2 regions of the Variovorax sp. LjRoot84 genome follow, and region 2 is predicted to be linked to the other one. Evidence: riboswitches for the same ligand, from Rfam matches in the RefSeq annotation. Region 2 holds a riboswitch; the other holds the start of a gene.
The links. A riboswitch is a leader RNA that binds a small molecule or an ion and turns the genes downstream of it on or off. The one in region 2 is predicted to bind S-adenosylhomocysteine.
Positions count from the first base shown of each region.

Region 1: another riboswitch for S-adenosylhomocysteine. It lies ahead of metH (methionine synthase); the one in region 2 lies ahead of ahcY (adenosylhomocysteinase).

Region 1 is NZ_CAXUTE020000001.1:281,458-289,909, forward strand. Features, by position in the region: gene ACSQ9I_RS01460 (LysR family transcriptional regulator) at 1-673, opposite strand, end outside; gene ACSQ9I_RS01465 (PACE efflux transporter) at 774-1,211, shown strand; S-adenosyl-L-homocysteine riboswitch at 1,222-1,301, shown strand; gene metH (methionine synthase) at 1,323-4,082, shown strand; gene ACSQ9I_RS01475 (ArnT family glycosyltransferase) at 4,082-5,869, shown strand; gene ACSQ9I_RS01480 (glycosyltransferase family 2 protein) at 5,853-6,848, shown strand; gene ACSQ9I_RS01485 (GtrA family protein) at 6,845-7,243, shown strand; gene ACSQ9I_RS01490 (L,D-transpeptidase family protein) at 7,477-8,452, shown strand, end outside.
Region 2 is NZ_CAXUTE020000001.1:954,805-963,256, reverse strand. Features, by position in the region: gene rplM (50S ribosomal protein L13) at 1-77, opposite strand, end outside; gene ACSQ9I_RS04815 (S1C family serine protease) at 250-1,482, opposite strand; gene ACSQ9I_RS04810 (hypothetical protein) at 1,491-2,111, opposite strand; gene ACSQ9I_RS04805 (23S rRNA (adenine(2030)-N(6))-methyltransferase RlmJ) at 2,226-3,125, shown strand; gene ACSQ9I_RS04800 (septal ring lytic transglycosylase RlpA family protein) at 3,146-3,823, opposite strand; gene metF (methylenetetrahydrofolate reductase [NAD(P)H]) at 3,820-4,653, opposite strand; gene ACSQ9I_RS04790 (TlyA family RNA methyltransferase) at 4,631-5,428, opposite strand; gene ahcY (adenosylhomocysteinase) at 5,438-6,865, opposite strand; S-adenosyl-L-homocysteine riboswitch at 6,930-6,997, opposite strand; gene ACSQ9I_RS04780 (hypothetical protein) at 7,098-7,715, shown strand; gene ACSQ9I_RS04775 (peptide chain release factor 3) at 7,785-8,452, shown strand, end outside.

The DNA of each region.
Region 1 (8,452 bases), 670 kb from region 2:
CCAAGGCGTTGTCGGTGCGCCAGACATGGCGCGCAAAGACGAAGCGCGGGTCGCTGGTCGCGAGATCGCGCCCGGCCACCACGATCTGGCGCGTGGTCGTCAGGTGCTCCTCGCGCAGCCGGCCGCCGGCCGCGGCCAGCACCGGATGGTCGGGCGCCATCACGGCCACCATGGTGTCGCTGGCCACTTCCTGAAAGCCCTCGCGGCCGTCGAGGCTGGGCCGCTCGAAGACCAGCGCCAACTGCGCGCGGCCGCTGTGCAGCAGCGCCAGCGCATCGGCTTGCGGCGCCGCCAGCACCTCGACTTCCAGCAGCGGGTATTCCCGCGCCAGCGCGGCCAGCGGCGCGCTCCACGGCGCGGCCAGCAGCTCGGGCGCGATCGCGAGCGTGAGCCGGTTCTCCAGGCCCTGCGTCAGCGCCAGCGCCTGCACCTGCAGCTGCTTGAGCTGCGCGGCGAGCAGCCGCGCCTGCGGCTCCAGCGAACGCGCCGCGGCCGTCGGCTGGGGCTCGCGGCCGCCGCGGTCGAAGAGCGGCAGGTCCAGCTCGGCCTCGAGGTTCGCGATCGCCATGCTCACCGCCGAGGGCACGCGGCCGAGCGCCCGCGCGGCGGCCGAGAAGGAGCCGTGGTCGAGCACGGCCAGAAACACGTGCACGTTGTCGCTGGAAAAACTCATGGCAACGGCCTTTCAATAATTCTGAAAGAAGATGACTTTTTATATCAGATGAGCGCACATAAAGTAGGGGCCAAACCGCCAATCCAAACAGGAAGATTTCATGCAAGGGCTCAAGCGCCGCGTCGTCTACATCACGCTCTACGAAGGTCTCGCCATCGTCGCGGCCAGCGCCGGACTGGCGCTGATGTCGGGGCAGGGCATGGGCCACTCGGGCGTGCTGGCCGTCATCGCCTCGGTCATCGCGATCCTCTGGAACCTCGCCTTCAACACCCTGTTCGAGCGCTGGGAGTCGCGCCAGGCCGTGCGCGGCCGCAGCTTGCGCCGCCGCGTCGCCCACGCGATCGGCTTCGAGGGCGGCCTGGTCGCCTTCCTGGTGCCGGTCTTCGCCTGGTGGATGGAGGTGAGCCTGTGGCAGGCGCTGGTGATGGACCTGGGCCTGGTGGTGTTCTTCCTGGTCTACACCTTCGTCTTCAACTGGGCCTTCGACCTGCTGTTCGGCCTGCCCGCATCGGCCGCCGGCGTGGCCCAGCCGGCGTAAAATCCGCGGCTCCCAAGGAGCGTTGCAGCGCGGTACCTTCCATCCGAAGCGTCCGCGTCAGGCTTGGGCTTGCAACGACGCTCGCCTGACCCACGTTCCGCAGGTGAGCCCATGTCCTCCGATCCGTCTTCCGTCCCTGTTCTCCCGGTTCCTCCGATGAAGCTGTCCGGCCTCGAGCCGGTGCAGATCGGCCAAGGCACGCTCTTCGTCAACATCGGCGAGCGCACCAACGTCACCGGCTCCAAGGCTTTCGCCCGCATGATCCTCAACGGCCAGTTCGAGGAAGCGCTGGCGGTCGCGCGCCAGCAGGTCGAGAACGGCGCGCAGGTGATCGACATCAACATGGACGAGGCCATGCTCGACAGCAAGGCCGCAATGGTGCGCTTCCTGAACCTGATCGCCAGCGAGCCCGACATCGCGCGCGTGCCGATCATGATCGACAGCTCCAAGTGGGAGGTCATCGAAGCCGGCCTGCGCTGCATCCAGGGCAAGGGCATCGTCAACTCGATCAGCATGAAGGAGGGCGAGGCCCAGTTCAAGCACCACGCGACGCTGCTGCGCCGCTACGGCGCGGCCGCGGTCGTGATGGCCTTCGACGAGCAGGGCCAGGCCGACACCTACGAACGCAAGATCGAGATCTGCGAGCGCGCCTACCGCATCCTGGTCGACGAGATCGGCTTCCCGCCCGAGGACATCATCTTCGACCCCAACATCTTCGCGATCGCCACCGGCATCGAGGAGCACAACAACTACGCGGTCGACTTCATCAACGCCACGCGCTGGATCAAGGAAAACCTGCCGGGCGCCAAGGTGTCGGGCGGCGTCTCGAACGTGAGCTTCAGCTTCCGCGGCAACGACCCGGTGCGCGAAGCGATCCACACCGTGTTCCTCTACCACGCGATCAAGGCGGGCATGGACATGGGCATCGTCAACGCCGGCATGGTGGGCGTCTACGACGACCTCGAACCCGAGCTGCGCGAGCGCGTGGAAGACGTGGTGCTGAACCGCCGCCCCGACGCCGGCGAGCGCCTGGTCGAAGTGGCCGAAACCGCCAAGAGCGGCGCCAAGGACGAGAGCAAGAAGCTCGAGTGGCGCGGCACGCCCGAGCACCCGGTGCACGTGAACCAGCGGCTCTCGCATGCGATGGTGCACGGCATCACCGACTTCATCGTCGAGGACACCGAAGAGGCCTACCAGCAGATCCTGGCCAAGGGCGGCCGGCCGCTGCACGTGATCGAAGGCCCGCTGATGGACGGCATGAACATCGTCGGCGACCTGTTCGGCCAGGGCAAGATGTTCCTGCCGCAGGTGGTGAAGTCGGCGCGCGTGATGAAGTCGGCCGTGGCCCACCTCATTCCCTACATCGAGGAAGAGAAGCGCCAGGACGAAGCCGCGGGCCGCGACGTGCGCACCAAGGGCAAGATCATCATCGCCACCGTCAAGGGCGACGTGCACGACATCGGCAAGAACATCGTGACCGTCGTGCTCCAGTGCAACAACTTCGAGGTGGTGAACATGGGCGTGATGGTCCCGTGCCACGAGATCCTGGCGCGCGCCAAGGTCGAGGGCGCGGACATCGTGGGCCTGTCGGGCCTGATCACGCCCAGCCTCGAGGAGATGCAATACGTCGCCGGCGAGATGCAGAAGGACGAGCATTTCCGCATCAAGAAGATCCCGCTGCTGATCGGCGGCGCCACCACCAGCCGCGTGCACACGGCGGTGAAGATCGCGCCGCACTACGAAGGGCCGGTGGTCTACGTGCCGGATGCCTCGCGCAGCGTGAGCGTGGCGCAGTCGCTGCTGTCCGACCAGGCGGCGGCCTACATCGACGAGATCAACGCCGACTACGACAAGGTCCGCCACCAGCACGCCAACAAGAAGCAGACGCCGCTGTGGCCGCTGGCGAAGGCGCGCGCCAACAAGACGCCGATAGCCTGGTCGAATTACCTGCCGCCGGTGCCGAAGTTCATCGGCCGGCGCGTGTTCAAGAACTTCGACCTGACCGAGCTCGCGAAGTACATCGACTGGGGGCCGTTCTTCCAGACCTGGGACCTCGCGGGCCCGTTCCCGGCGATCCTGAAGGACGAGGTGGTCGGCACCGAGGCCGTGCGCGTGTATGCCGACGGCCAGCGCATGCTCAAGCGGCTGATCGAAGGGCGCTGGCTCAGCGCCAGCGGCGTGATCGGCTTCTGGCCCGCCAACACCGAGAACGACGACGACATCGTGCTCTACACCGACGAATCGCGCACCGAAGCCGCGCTCACCTGGTACGGGTTGCGCCAGCAGACCGAGAAGCAGGCCATCGAAGGCGTCATGCGCCCGAGCCGCTGCCTGGCCGACTTCGTCGCGCCGCGCGAGAGCGGCCTGAAGGACTACGTCGGCATGTTCGCCGTCACCGCCGGGCTCGGCGTCGAGAAGAAGGAGAAGTACTTCGTCGACGACCTCGACGACTACTCGGCCATCATGCTCAAGGCGCTGGCCGACCGGCTGGCCGAGGCCTTCGCCGAAGCGCTGCATCACCGCGTGCGCACCGATCTCTGGGGCTATACGCCCGACGAGGGCTTGAGCAACGAGGACATGATCGGCGAGAAGTACCGCGGCATCCGCCCCGCGCCGGGCTATCCGGCCTGCCCCGACCACAGCGTGAAGCGGCCGATGTTCGACCTCCTGAACTGCGCGGACATTGGGATGACCCTGACGGAGAGCCTCGCCATGATGCCCGCCGCCAGTGTCAGCGGCTTCTACCTGAGCCATCCTGAGGCGACCTACTTCAACGTCGGCAAGATCGGGCACGACCAGTTGCAGGATCAGGCAGCGCGACGCAAGCAGAGCGAAGCGGATCTCGAGCGGCTGCTGGCCCCCAATCTCTGATGCTTCAGAAACTGATGTTTGCTGCCGCGCACTATGCGGCGCTGGCGATCTTCGTTGCCGGCTGCTGGGGCTTCGGGCGGGTGGTGCAGTCGCGCATGGGTTCGCCGGTGCGCCACGACGTCTGGCTCGAGACCGCGATGGCCACCGCGCTCGGCGTCGGGGTCTTCATCTGCGCGTTCCAGCTGCTCGGCATCGCGGGCGCGTTCGACACCGCCGGCGTGCTGCTGCTGGCCGCGATCGGCTTTGCGGCGGCGTGCGTGCAGTTTCCGGCATGGAGGCGGGAGGTGCGCGCCTTCGACCCGGGGCTGCCCCTGTCATGGGTCGACAAGGCGGGCCTGGTCGCGCTGGCGCTGGTCGCGCTGCCGACGCTGCTGGCGCCGCTGGCGCCGCCGGCCGCCTTCGACGAGTTGATGTACCACCTGCCGTATGCGCGCGAGGTGGCGCAAAGCGGCTCTCTCGGCATCCATGAGTGGCTGCGCTATCCCTGGTTTCCGTACAACTACAACCTGCTCTATGCCGCCGCGCTCTTGGTCGGCGACGACGTGTTGGCGCATTTCCTGAACGCGCTGGCCGGCTGGCTGTCGGTGTGGATGGTCTACCGCCTGGGCGTGCTGCACCTGAACCGCGTGCTGGGCTGCGCGGGCGCCGCCATCTGGCTCGGCATGGGCGACTATTCGAACGCCTTGATCGACACGGGCGTCGCGCTGTTCGTGCTGGCGGCCTGCACGGCCCTGTGGTGGTGGCGCGAATCGCCACCGGAGCAGGGCCCGCGCTGGCTGGCGCTGGCGGCTTTCTTCCTCGGCCTCGCGGCGGGCTCCAAGTACCAGGCGCTGACCTTCCTGCCGCTGGTGGCCTCGTTCGTGATCCACCGCGAACGGCGCCCGGGCGTCTGGGCCGTCGCGCTGCTGTGCTTTCTCGTTCCCTGCATCTACTGGTACGCGCGCAATGCCGTGATGACGGGCGATCCCTTCAATCCCATCGGCGCGAAGCTGTTCGGCTTCAGCAACTGGAACCTGGCCGACTACAAGAACCAGCTCGACGACGTGCGCATCCATGCCGCCTTTCCCAGCCTCCTGATCTGGCCCGTGGTGCTCGCGCCTCTCAGCAAGGCCTGGCGGCGCTCGCCGGCCGTGCACGCCGCGATCATCTTCTGCGCCTACTCGGTGCTCGTGTGGGCGCTGACCTCGCGCTACCCGCGCTACTTGACGGCTTCGTTCCCGCTGATCGCGCTGATTGCGGTGCTGGGCTGGCAGGTGCTGCTCGGCTGGATCGTGGCGGGGCTGCGCTGGCTGCTGCCGGCAGCCGGCCGCGTGGGCTGGCCGGCGCGCGCGGGCAGTCTCTTCGTCGTTGTCTTTCTGGCAGCGCTCGCGGCGGTGTCGGTCCGGCATACCGCGCGCGCGCTCACCAAGGTGTCGCCGACGCCCGAGACGCGGGAGGCCTTCCTGCGGGCCAACGTGCCCGGCTATGCCGTCATGAACTACCTGCGCGAGCACGCCATCGGCCGCGTCTACCAGATCGCGCTGAGCGAGGCGATCTACTACGGGCCCAACCCGATCTGGGGCGACGCGCTGGGACCGTGGCGCTACACGGACTTTCTTCCTCTTCCCCCGGCCGAGATGGCGCGCAAGCTCGCGGCACTGGGCTTCGAGGCCATCGTCATGCCCTACACGATGGTGCCGCAGATCACGACCAAGCCTGGATTCGACGATCATTTCGCCCTGATGTACGAGAAAGACGGCGCCAAGGCCTATCGCATCCTGCAATACAAGAATGACCGAGCACCCTGATCCGCGTCCAGCCCCGCTGCCCGCACTGCCCGCACTGCCCGCACTGCGTATAGCCGCCGTGATCCCGTGCTTCAACGAGGCACTGGCCATCGCGCAGGTGGTGGACGAGTTCCGCGTGGCCCTGCCCGAGGCCGAAGTCCATGTGTTCGACAACGCCTCGACCGACGACACCGCGGCCGTCGCCCGCGCCGCCGGTGCGCGCGTGACGCACGTGGCGCTGCGCGGCAAGGGCAATGTGGCGCGACGCATGTTCGCCGACGTCGAGGCCGACATCTACGTGATGGTCGACGGCGATGCAACCTACGACCTCGGCGAGCTGCGCCGCCTGGTCGACACGCTGGTCGAAGGCAACCTCGACATGGTGGTCGGCTCGCGCGTCGACGACGGCCACGACGCCCACACCTACCGAACGGGGCACCGCTTCGGCAACCGCCTTCTGACCGGCGCGGTGGCGGGGCTCTTCGGCGGCCATCTCACCGACATGCTCTCGGGCCTGCGCGTGTTCTCGCGGCGCTACGCCAAGTCCTTCCCGGCCGTCTCGGAGGGCTTCGAGATCGAGACCGAGCTCACGGTCCATGCGCTGGAATTGCGCATGCCCTTCGCCGAACTGCCGGTGCGCTACCGCTCGCGCCCGGAGGGCTCGCACAGCAAGCTCTCGACCTACCGCGACGGCTGGCGCATCCTCAAGACCATCTGCAAGCTGTTCGTGAGCGAGCGGCCGCTGCTCTTCTTCTCGGGCATCGCGACCGTGCTGGCGCTGGCCTCGCTCGCGGCGGCCGTGCCGCTGGCCCTTACCTACATCGACACGGGCCTGGTACCGCGCCTGCCGACGGCCGTGCTGCTGACCGGCACCATGCTGGCCGCGATGCTGGCCTTCGTCTGCGGCATCGTGCTGCACACCGTGACCATCGGGCGGCAGGAGGCCAAGCGGCTGCGCTATCTCTCCATCCCGGGTGTGCGCCATCGCGGCCGGCCATGAGGGCGGGCCGCGAGTTCCTGTTCTTCGCGGCCGCCGGCGTGGCGGGCCTGGGCGTCGATGTCGGCGTGCTGTATCTCGCGGCCCCCGTGCTCGGCTGGTATCTGGCACGGGTGCTGTCCTTCGTCGCAGCCGCGACGGCGACCTGGGCGCTGAACCGGCGCTACGCCTTCAGCGCGCGGCATTCGGAGGTATCGCTGGCGCGCGAATACCTCGGCTACCTGCTGACCATGCTGGGCGGCGCCTTCGTCAACTACGGCGTCTATGTGCTGGTGCTGCACACGCTGAGCGGCCCATGGGCGCCGGCGGCCGGCGTGGCGCTTGGCAGCCTGACGGGGATGGTGCTCAACTTTCTTTCCGCGCGGCACCTGATATTCAAGTCGAGGCGCGAGCGGTGAGGGGTGCTGTCGCCTGATCACGGTCACAACGAGTAGCACGGCATCGCGCGGCCGAGTAGCGCCACGCGTGACTTGCCGGGCTGGGCCGGATCGCCTCTGAATTTTCAGGAGACGCCGTCCTCCCATATTTCGTCCTGGATTGTGGACTGCGCCCTTACGGGACGCACGCCGACAGTGACTGCCTGCGGTGCGGATACGCTGCTACTTCCATCCGCTCGCGCAGGCATCGCTCGATGACCTTTTCCCGCCGCAAGTTCCTGCTGATTGCCGGGGCGCTCGCTGCATCCGGTGCATCGTGGGCGGCCTGCGCTGCCAAGACATCGGCCGCAGCCAAGACCGCCCCCTCCGATGCGCAGAAACCCAGGGCATTGGACCGGCTCAATGCGGCGACTGAGACGCCGATGCTTTCCCAGGGCGCCAGAGGCGCCGCGGTGGTTCGTGCCCAGATCCTGCTTGACCGCGCATGGTTCTCGCCCGGCGAGATCGACGGCGGCTTTGGTGCAAACATGCGGCGTGTGGTGGCCGCGTACCAGACGGCGAGCGGCATCGCCCCCACCGGCAAGGTGGACGCCGCCACCTGGACGGCCCTCAGAAACGACACCGTGCCTTTGTTCGCCGCATACGTCGTCACCGAGAGGGATGCTGCCGGGCCCTTCACGGCGACGCCAAAGGACATGGCCGATAGGGCAAAGCTGAAATCGCTCGACTACGAATCCGTCGAGGAAGCGTTGTCGGAGAAGCATCACATGGCGCCGAAGCTGCTGGCGGACCTGAACAAGGGCGCGCGCTTCAGGGCCGGCGATGAGATCGTGATTGTCAACGTGGCCGGCGCTGCGGATCCAGCGGTTGTGAAAGCCGCGGCGTCGATCGAGATCGACAAGTCCGAGCACATGCTCTTCGTGCTCGACCGCGACGGCAAGCCGCTGGCGGGCTTCCCGATCAGTATCGGCGGGCGGCTTGATCCCTTGGAACTCGGCAGGATGAAGATCACCAACGAAGTGAAGAATCCGACCTTCACCTACGATCCCGGGCTCCTCAAGAATGCGCCAGCGAAGGCGAAGAAGGTCGAAGTGCCGCCCGGCCCCAACAATCCGGTGGGCAGCACCTGGATTGGACTTTCGAAACCGCACTGGGGCATTCACGGAACGCCGTCTCCCGCGCGCGTCGGTCACCAGGAAACCAATGGCTGCATTCACTTGACCAACTGGG
Region 2 (8,452 bases):
AGGACCTTGTCGGTCGCGTCAATCACAAACCACTCGTGCGTCACGTCAGCGGGCTTGGCGCTGAACGTTTTGGTCATGAGTTTTCCTGCAAAGGAAGGTTTGGCGGGCCCTTTTCCACGGTCGGCGTTCCTCTGGCGGGAATCTCTTAGGTGGGGTTTTGAAGCTTCGCCGCGGGGCCACAAAAGCGCTGCGAAGCCCGCGATTATACGAAGAATCGAGCCAGCCGGGCAAATCCGGGGCCCCGGCGCCCTAGCGAATCACGCGAACGAGTTCGATCGATTCGCTCGTGCTGCTCGAATTGCCGCGCCGATGCTGAGCCTCGAAGCGCACGACGCGGCCCAGCTCGCGGGCGTACCAGGCCGTGGCCTCGAACGGCGTCCCGACCAGGGAGGCGCCGGTGCCGTACGAGGCATAGATCCATCCCGTGTACGCGATCTGGACGGCCCGGACTTCCGTTCCGTCCACGCGCATCGATCGTTCGCCGACGACGACGGCATCCAGTTCGTGCCGCCACTTCTCGCCCGTGGTCGCGACATAGTCTAGGTGCCAGCGCATGCCTGGCTTGATGTCCTTGCGACCCCATCCGCCCGGCGGCGAAGACGAATCGAAGTACCCGCCGGCCGGAGAAGCGACTGTCACGACCCGTCCGTCCGCCTTCTCGATCCGGCCGCCCATGTTGAAGAACAGTTCGTCGCCCGTGATGCGATCCAGCCGGTAGACGACCGAAGCACGGTTTCCGGTCAGTCGGTCCGTGCGTACATATTCGAGCGCATTGCCGGGACGAAGGGGATCGGTCAACCCGCGCGGGCCCATCGCGCCGTCGCCGCCCTCGGCGCGGCGCGCCATCGCAGCCTGCGCCCGGGCGGGGATTTCCGCGACGAAGTCGGCCGGCACCGCGAAGTTGAGGCTGCCGGCTTCGCGCACGCCGAAAGTCGTGATGCCGACCAGGCGCCCCTCGCCGTCGAACAACCCGCCGCCGCTCGAGCCGGGAGAGATCGGCGCTGTGGTCTGCAGCAAGCGGGCGTCGGCAGCATCGCCGCCGCGCAGGCCCGACAGGATCCCCTCGCCGAGGGTGTTCTCGAAGCCGCGCGGACTGCCGATGGCATACACCCGCTGTCCCACGCGCGCCGCGCCGGCCGGTGCGATCTGCAACGGCGCCACGCGGAAGTTGGCAACCTTGATCTGGCACAAGTCCCGCTCGACGTCCGGATATTCGAGCGTCGCGCCGTAGGTGACGTTGTCTTGCCGAATCACGAAGCTGCTCGCCTTGGCCAGTACGTGGCAATTGGTGACCAGGCGGCCGGGCGCGACCACCACAGCGCTGCCGCCGCGCAGCGGGCGCTCCTGGGCATCGAAGGTGCGCACGGTCCAGACGCCGGGCGAGACTTTTTCGAACAGCGCGTCGGGTTCCAGCGCCTGCGCGCCGCCGGTGGCCAAGCCGCCTGCGATGAGCAGCGAGGTCCAGCGCAACGAATTCTTCATTGCCATCGTCATGGCTTGGCCGGCAGCAAGGCGTTGAGGTCGTCCATCGAGACCCGTGCAGCGGATGCGGGAACCGCACCAGCCGGCTCGGGCACCGCCGGGCGAGCGCCTTGGGCGCTGCTGCCGCCGGGATCCTTCTTCGCCACCACAGTGCCGGTCACGGGGGGCTTGGCGGCGGCAAGCGGGGTCGTCGTGCCCACGGTCACCCCCGCCACGGGCTGGTCGCCCTGCTGCGTGCTGCGGTCGAAGGTGCGCTCCTCGCCGAAGACGAGTTGCATCCAGCTCGGATAGTTGAAACCCGAGCCGGTCCCCACATCGATCGCGGCGCCGATTGCACCGCCGATGAGGACGTTGCCCACCATGCCCGCATTCACGCGTGAAACGGCCGATCCGACGGCTGGCGCCTGTCCCGCCTGCGTGCAGTGGATCGAAAGATTGCCGCCCGAGCGCCGCACGGGCACGCTCTGTCCGGACAGCCCGAGGGCCTCCCCCTTGTCGTTGGAAAGCCTGCATTCCGCGCCTTCGACCGTCTGTCCGCCCGGGGTGAGCGTCTCGATCTTCACGGTCTGCGTGGTGCCGTGCGTGACCGAGGCGCAGCCCGTCAAAATAGACAGAACGGCTGCGCCCACGCACAGGCCCCAGAATCGCCAGCTTGCTCCTCGCATCCTCGACCCCTCTTGTAATTCAATGTTACGGCGCGTGAGTCTAGCGTTCCCCCGTTCATCTTCCAGGCACTATTTCTCATGTTCAGCTACCGCCACGCCTTCCATGCCGGCAACCACGCCGACGTGCTCAAGCACACGGTGCTGATTGCCACGCTCGACCACCTGCTCGAAAAAGAGGCGGCCCTGACGGTGGTCGACACGCACGCAGGTGCCGGCCTCTACCGGCTCGACGGCGACTACGCGGGCACCAGCGGCGAGGCCGCCGAGGGCGTGCTGCGCCTCCTTTCGGAGGCGAAAGACGCGGCCGCGGCACCGCTGCCCGATGCGCTCGCGCGCTACCTCGAAGTGGTCCGCGACTTCAACCCCAAGGGCGGCGCGCGCATCTACCCCGGCTCGCCCTTCATCACGCACCACCTGCTGCGCGAGCACGACAAGCTCAAGCTCTTCGAGCTGCACCCGACCGATGCGCGCACCCTCGACGCCAACATCGCGCAGCTCGAGGCCGGGCGCCAGATCGCGGTGCTGCGCGACGACGGTTTCGGCAGCGCGACCAAGTTCCTGCCGCCGCCCTCGCGCCGCGCGCTGGTGCTGTGCGACCCGAGCTACGAGATCAAGAGCGACTATGCGCGCGTGCTCGATTTCGTGACCGCGGCGCTCAAGCGCTTCGCGACCGGCACCTATGCCGTGTGGTATCCGATCATTCCGCGGCCCGAGGCGCACGACCTGCCGCGCCGGCTCAAGACGCTGGCCACCAAGGCCGGCAAGTCCTGGCTGCATGCGACGCTGACGGTCAAGTCGAGCAAGATCGTCACCGACGCGTCGGGTTCCACGCACCGGCCGGGCCTGCCGGCGAGCGGCATGTTCCTGATCAATCCGCCCTACACGCTGAAGGCGCTGCTCGAGCCCGCGCTGCCGCAGATGGCGCAGCGCCTCGGCCAGGATCGCCACGCGGCTTCCTCGCTCGAGAGCGGCGGCTGAGCCGACTGCCGCGACGCGCTTCAGCGCCGCTGGCGCGGCGGCACTTCGCGGCTTCGTCTGGCCGCAGGAGGCTTCTTGGCAGGCGCTTCGGCAGCCGGCGCCACGTCCGCTGCCCCATTCGCCTCGACCACCGCGCCGGCACAGCGCGCGCCGTTCTTGTCCATGATCGACAACGCAACCTGCTTGATGCCCATCCCCAGCATGCCGATCGATTCGGCCGCGGCACGGCTCAGGTCGATGATGCGGCCCGAGGCATACGGCCCGCGGTCGTTGATGCGGACCAGCACCTCGCGCCCGTTCACCAGGCTGCGCACGCAGACGCGGGTGTTGAAGGGCAGCGTCTTGTGCGCGGCCGTCAGCTCCGTCATGTCGAAGCGCTCGCCGTTCGCGGTCTTGCGCTGGTGGAACTGGATGCCGTACCAGGAAGCGCCGCCGCGCTCGAAGATTTCGCGCGGGCCCGCGTCGCCCGGTGCGCCGTCGTCCGGCAATTCGTCGGCACCCGGCCCCGCGAGGTCATAGCGCGCCGAAGGCACCTGCGAACGCGGCGGCGCGCCGGGCGGCAGCGCGGGCTGCCGCGCCAGCGGCCGCAATCCCTGCGCGCCCTCGCCGGGCGAGGACGAGCGCGGCGTGGTGCAACCCGCCAGCCAGACGGCGGCGGCGACGAGCGCCAGCCGTCCGGCGAGGCGGCGCGACCTCATTCGTCCCAGCCCAGCCGCTCCAGCAACGCGAGCGTCGCCACCGACTGGTTCATCGTGTAGAAGTGCATCGCCGGCGCGCCGCCGCTGGCGAGGCGCGCGCAGAGCTCGGTCACCACGTCGAGACCGAAGGCCTTGATCGAGGCCATGTCGTCGCCGAAGCCCTGCAGCCGCAGCCGGATCCAGCGCGGGATCTCGGCGCCGCAGGCATCCGAGAAGCGCATCAGCTGGGTCGAGCTCGTGATCGGCATGATGCCCGGCACGATCGGCGCCGCGAGCCCCAGCTTGCGTGCCTCGTCGACGAAGCGGAAGTAGGCCTCGGGGCTGAAGAAGTACTGCGTGATCGCCGAGTCGGCGCCCGCATGCATCTTGGCCGCGAAGGCCTGCAAGTCCGCTTCGGGCGAGCGTGCCTGCGGATGCACTTCGGGATAGCAGGCGACCTCGATATGGAAATCGCGGCCGGTCTCTTCGCGGATGAAGGCGACGAGATCGCTCGCATAGTGGAACTCGCCGCCCATGCCGTAGCCGCTCGGCAGGTCACCGCGCAGCGCGACCAGGCGCTTGACGCCCATGGCCTTGAGCTCCGCCAGCTGCTCGCGCACCGTGCTGCGGGTGGCGCCGATGCAGGAGAAATGGCAGGCGGCATCGACACCTTCGCCGAGGATCTCGCGCACCGTGCCGAAGGTGCCCTCGTGCGTCGAGCCGCCGGCGCCGTAGGTCACCGAGCAGAACTCGGGCTGCCGCACGTAGAGCTGCTGGCGCACGGTGCGCAGCTTGGCCGCGCCTTCGGGCGTCTTCGGCGGAAAGAATTCAAAGCTCAACGGAAGGCGCACGGCCGGCTCCTGGTTCGCCGTTCGCACGAACGGCATGGATGAAGAATTCGCGGTTGCCGTCGCCGCCCGTGATCGGGCTGTCGAACCACGCTGCAACGCGCAGGCCGAGCTCCGCGCACGCCGTGCGCAGGCGCTGTTCGACCACTGCAAAAAGCGCCACATCGCGCACGATGCCGCCCTTGCCGACCTGTCCCGGCTGCAACTCGAATTGAGGCTTGACCAGCATCAGAAGTTCACCGGCCGGTGTGAGAAGCGGTATCAGCGCGGGCAGCACCAGCGTGAGCGAGATGAACGAGAGATCGCCGACGATCAGATCGAAATGCGTGTAGTCGGGCGAAGCATCGGCCCAGGCGGACGCGTCGAGCGTGCGCGCATTGACGCCTTCGACGGCGGTCACGCGCGCATCCTCGCGTATCCGTGCATGCAGCTGGCCATGGCCCACGTCCACGCCCACCACATGCGCGGCGCCGCGCTGCAGCAGGCAGTCGGTGAAGCCGCCGGTCGACTGGCCGACGTCGAGGCAGCGCTTGCGCTGCACGTCGATGCCGCTCGCAGCGAGCGCGCCTTCGAGCTTGAGCCCGCCGCGCGAGACGTAGCGCGCCTCGGCCGCATCGACGAGCTCGAGTTCGGCCGTCTCCGGCACCTCGTCGCGGTTCTTGCCGACCACGCGCCAGGTCGTGCCGTCGCGCCAGCGCAGGCCGCCCGCGATCAGCCGCACGGCCTGCGAGCGCGAGGCGGCCAGGCCGCGTTCGACGAGCAACTGATCGGCGCGCACGCGCTCCGCTCAATAGCGGTAGGTGTCCGGCTTGTAAGGGCCGTTCTTGTCCACGCCGATGTAGGCGGCCTGTTCGTCGGTCAGCTCGGTCAGCATCGCGCCGACCTTCTTCAGGTGCAGGCGCGCCACCTTCTCGTCGAGGTGCTTGGGCAGCACGTAGACCTTGCCGGCCTGGTAGGCATCGGGCTTGGTGAAGAGCTCGATCTGGGCGATGGTCTGGTTGGCGAAGGACGAGGACATCACGAAGCTCGGATGGCCCGTGCCGCAGCCCAGGTTCACGAGGCGGCCCTTGGCCAGCAGAATGATCTTCTTGCCGTCCGGGAAGGTGATGTGGTCGACCTGCGGCTTGATCTCTTCCCACTCGTACTTCTCGAGCGAGGCGACGGCGATCTCGTTGTCGAAGTGGCCGATGTTGCAGACGATCGCCTGGTCCTTCATCGCGGCCATGTGCTCGTGGCGGATCACGTCGCGGTTGCCGGTGGTGGTCACGAAGATGTCGGCCTTGTCGGCGGCGTACTCCATGGTGACGACCTTGTAGCCTTCCATCGCGGCCTGCAGCGCGTTGATCGGGTCGATCTCGGTCACCCACACCTGAGCGCTCAGCGCGCGCAGGGCCTGGGCCGAGCCCTTGCCCACGTCGCCGTAACCGGCCACGCAGGCGACCTTGCCGGCGATCATCACGTCGGTGGCGCGCTTGATGCCGTCCACCAGCGATTCGCGGCAGCCGTAGAGGTTGTCGAACTTGCTCTTGGTCACCGAGTCGTTCACGTTGATGGCGCGGAACAGCAGCGTGCCCTTGGCGCTCATCTCGTTCAGGCGGTGCACGCCGGTGGTGGTCTCTTCGGTTACGCCGATGATCTCGGCCGACTTGCGCGTGTACCAGGTCGCGTCGACGGCCAGCTTGGCCTTGATCGCCGCGTAGAGGATGCGCTCCTCGTCGCTGGTCGGGTTGGCCAGCACGCTCTGGTCCTTTTCGGCCTTCTGGCCCAGGTGCATCAAGAGCGTGGCGTCGCCGCCGTCGTCAAGAATCATGTTCGGGCCTTCGCCGGCCGAGCCCTTGGGACCGAAGTCGAAGATGCGGTGGGTGTAGTCCCAGTAATCTTCGAGCGACTCGCCCTTGATCGCGAACACCGGCGTGTTGGTGGCCGCGATGGCGGCGGCGGCATGGTCTTGCGTCGAGAAGATGTTGCACGAGGCCCAGCGCACGGTGGCGCCCAGCGCCTGCAGGGTTTCGATCAGCACTGCGGTCTGGATCGTCATGTGCAGTGAGCCGGTGATGCGTGCGCCCTTCAGGGGCTGGCTCTTGGCGAATTCTTCGCGGATGGCCATCAGGCCGGGCATTTCGGTTTCCGCGATGCGGATTTCCTTGCGGCCCCAGGCGGCAAGGGAGATATCGGCGATGGCCTGGTCGGCGGTGGACTTGAGAACGGCGCTCATGTGGACTCCAAAACAAGTTTGAATGATGCCGCTGTGTTCGGGGGACGAGACTCACCGCGAGAACAGCGGGTGAGCGTGGTTGCGAAGGGGTCCGAGCCTCACGCCTGGCGGCGCTGCAACGCTCCTCGGAAGCGGCATTTTAGCGCGTGCCGCTTTTCCGTCGCCAGCGGCGATTTGCGGATCGGCCTAGACTGCAACGCCCCCCAACCGCCGCCCTCGCGGCCCCATCATCATGTTCAAAGTCAAGCTCTTTGCCGCATCGTTCGTGATTGCCTTGTCCGCCGCGGCGGCGGCGCAGGAAACCGTGCGCGTGCGCGGCGTCATCGCGCGTGCCGATGCGAATTCGCTGACCGTGAAGGACCGCAGCGGCGAAACCGTCACGATGGTGCGCCCTGCCGACATGAACGTCTCCGAAGTCATTCCGCTCACGCTGGCCGACATCAAGCCGGGCAGCTTCGTCGGCGCCGGCGCCGTGCCGCAACCCGACGGCACGCAGCGCGCCGTGGAAGTGCTTGTGTTTCCGGAGGCCGCGCGCGGGACCGGCGAAGGCTTTCGCCCCTGGGACCTGATGCCCCAGAGCACGATGACCAACGCCACCGTGGCGCAGCTCGAAGCGGCGCCGTCCTCAGCGCCGGGCGGCCACAAGCTGCTGCTCAAGTACAAGGACGGCGAGCAGACCGTCATCGTGCCGCGCGGCACGCCGGTCGTGACCTTCAAGCCGGGCAATACGGACCAGGCGGCCCTGGTGGTGCCGGGCGCCAAGGTGGTGATCACCGCGCAGGTGAAGGAAGGCAAGCCCACCGCGCTGCGCATGCTGGTCGGGCGCAATGGCTTCACGCCGCCGATGTGACGGCTCGTTAAAATTGCGGGCTTTGCCGCCAGCAGCCCGCGCCCGTGAGCGCGCTCCGCGTTCACCCCCATGACCTTCGCCTCCGAAACCCGCCGCCGCCGCACCTTCGCGATCATTTCCCACCCCGACGCCGGCAAGACCACGCTGACCGAGAAGCTGCTGCTGTTCTCCGGCGCGATCCAGATCGCCGGTTCGGTGAAGGCGCGCAAGGCCTCGCGCCACGCCACCTCCGACTGGATGGAGATCGAGAAGCAGCGCGGCATCTCGGTGGCCAGCTCGGTGATGCAGATGCTCTACCGCGAGCACGTGATCAACCTGCTCGATACGCCGGGCCACAAGGACTTCTCCGAAGACACCTACCGCGTGCTGACCGCGGTCGACTCGGCCCTGATGGTGATCGACGCGGCCAACGGCGTCGAAGCGCAGACGCGCCGCCTGATCGAGGTCTGCCGCCAGCGCGACACGCCCATCATCACCTTCGTCAACAAGATGGACCGCGAGGTGCGCGAGCCGCTGGAGCTGCTCGACGAGATCGAGCGCGAACTCGGCATGCCCTGCGTGCCGATGACCTGGCCGGTGGGCCAGGGCAAGAGCTTCGGCGGCATCGTGAACCTGCGCACGCAGGCGATGACGGTGTTCGAGTCGGGCAGCGAACGGCTGCCGCAGGACTTCGAAGCCATGCCGCTGGCCGAGCGCGAAGCGCTGCAGAAGCGCTTCGGTCACGAGTTCGACACCGC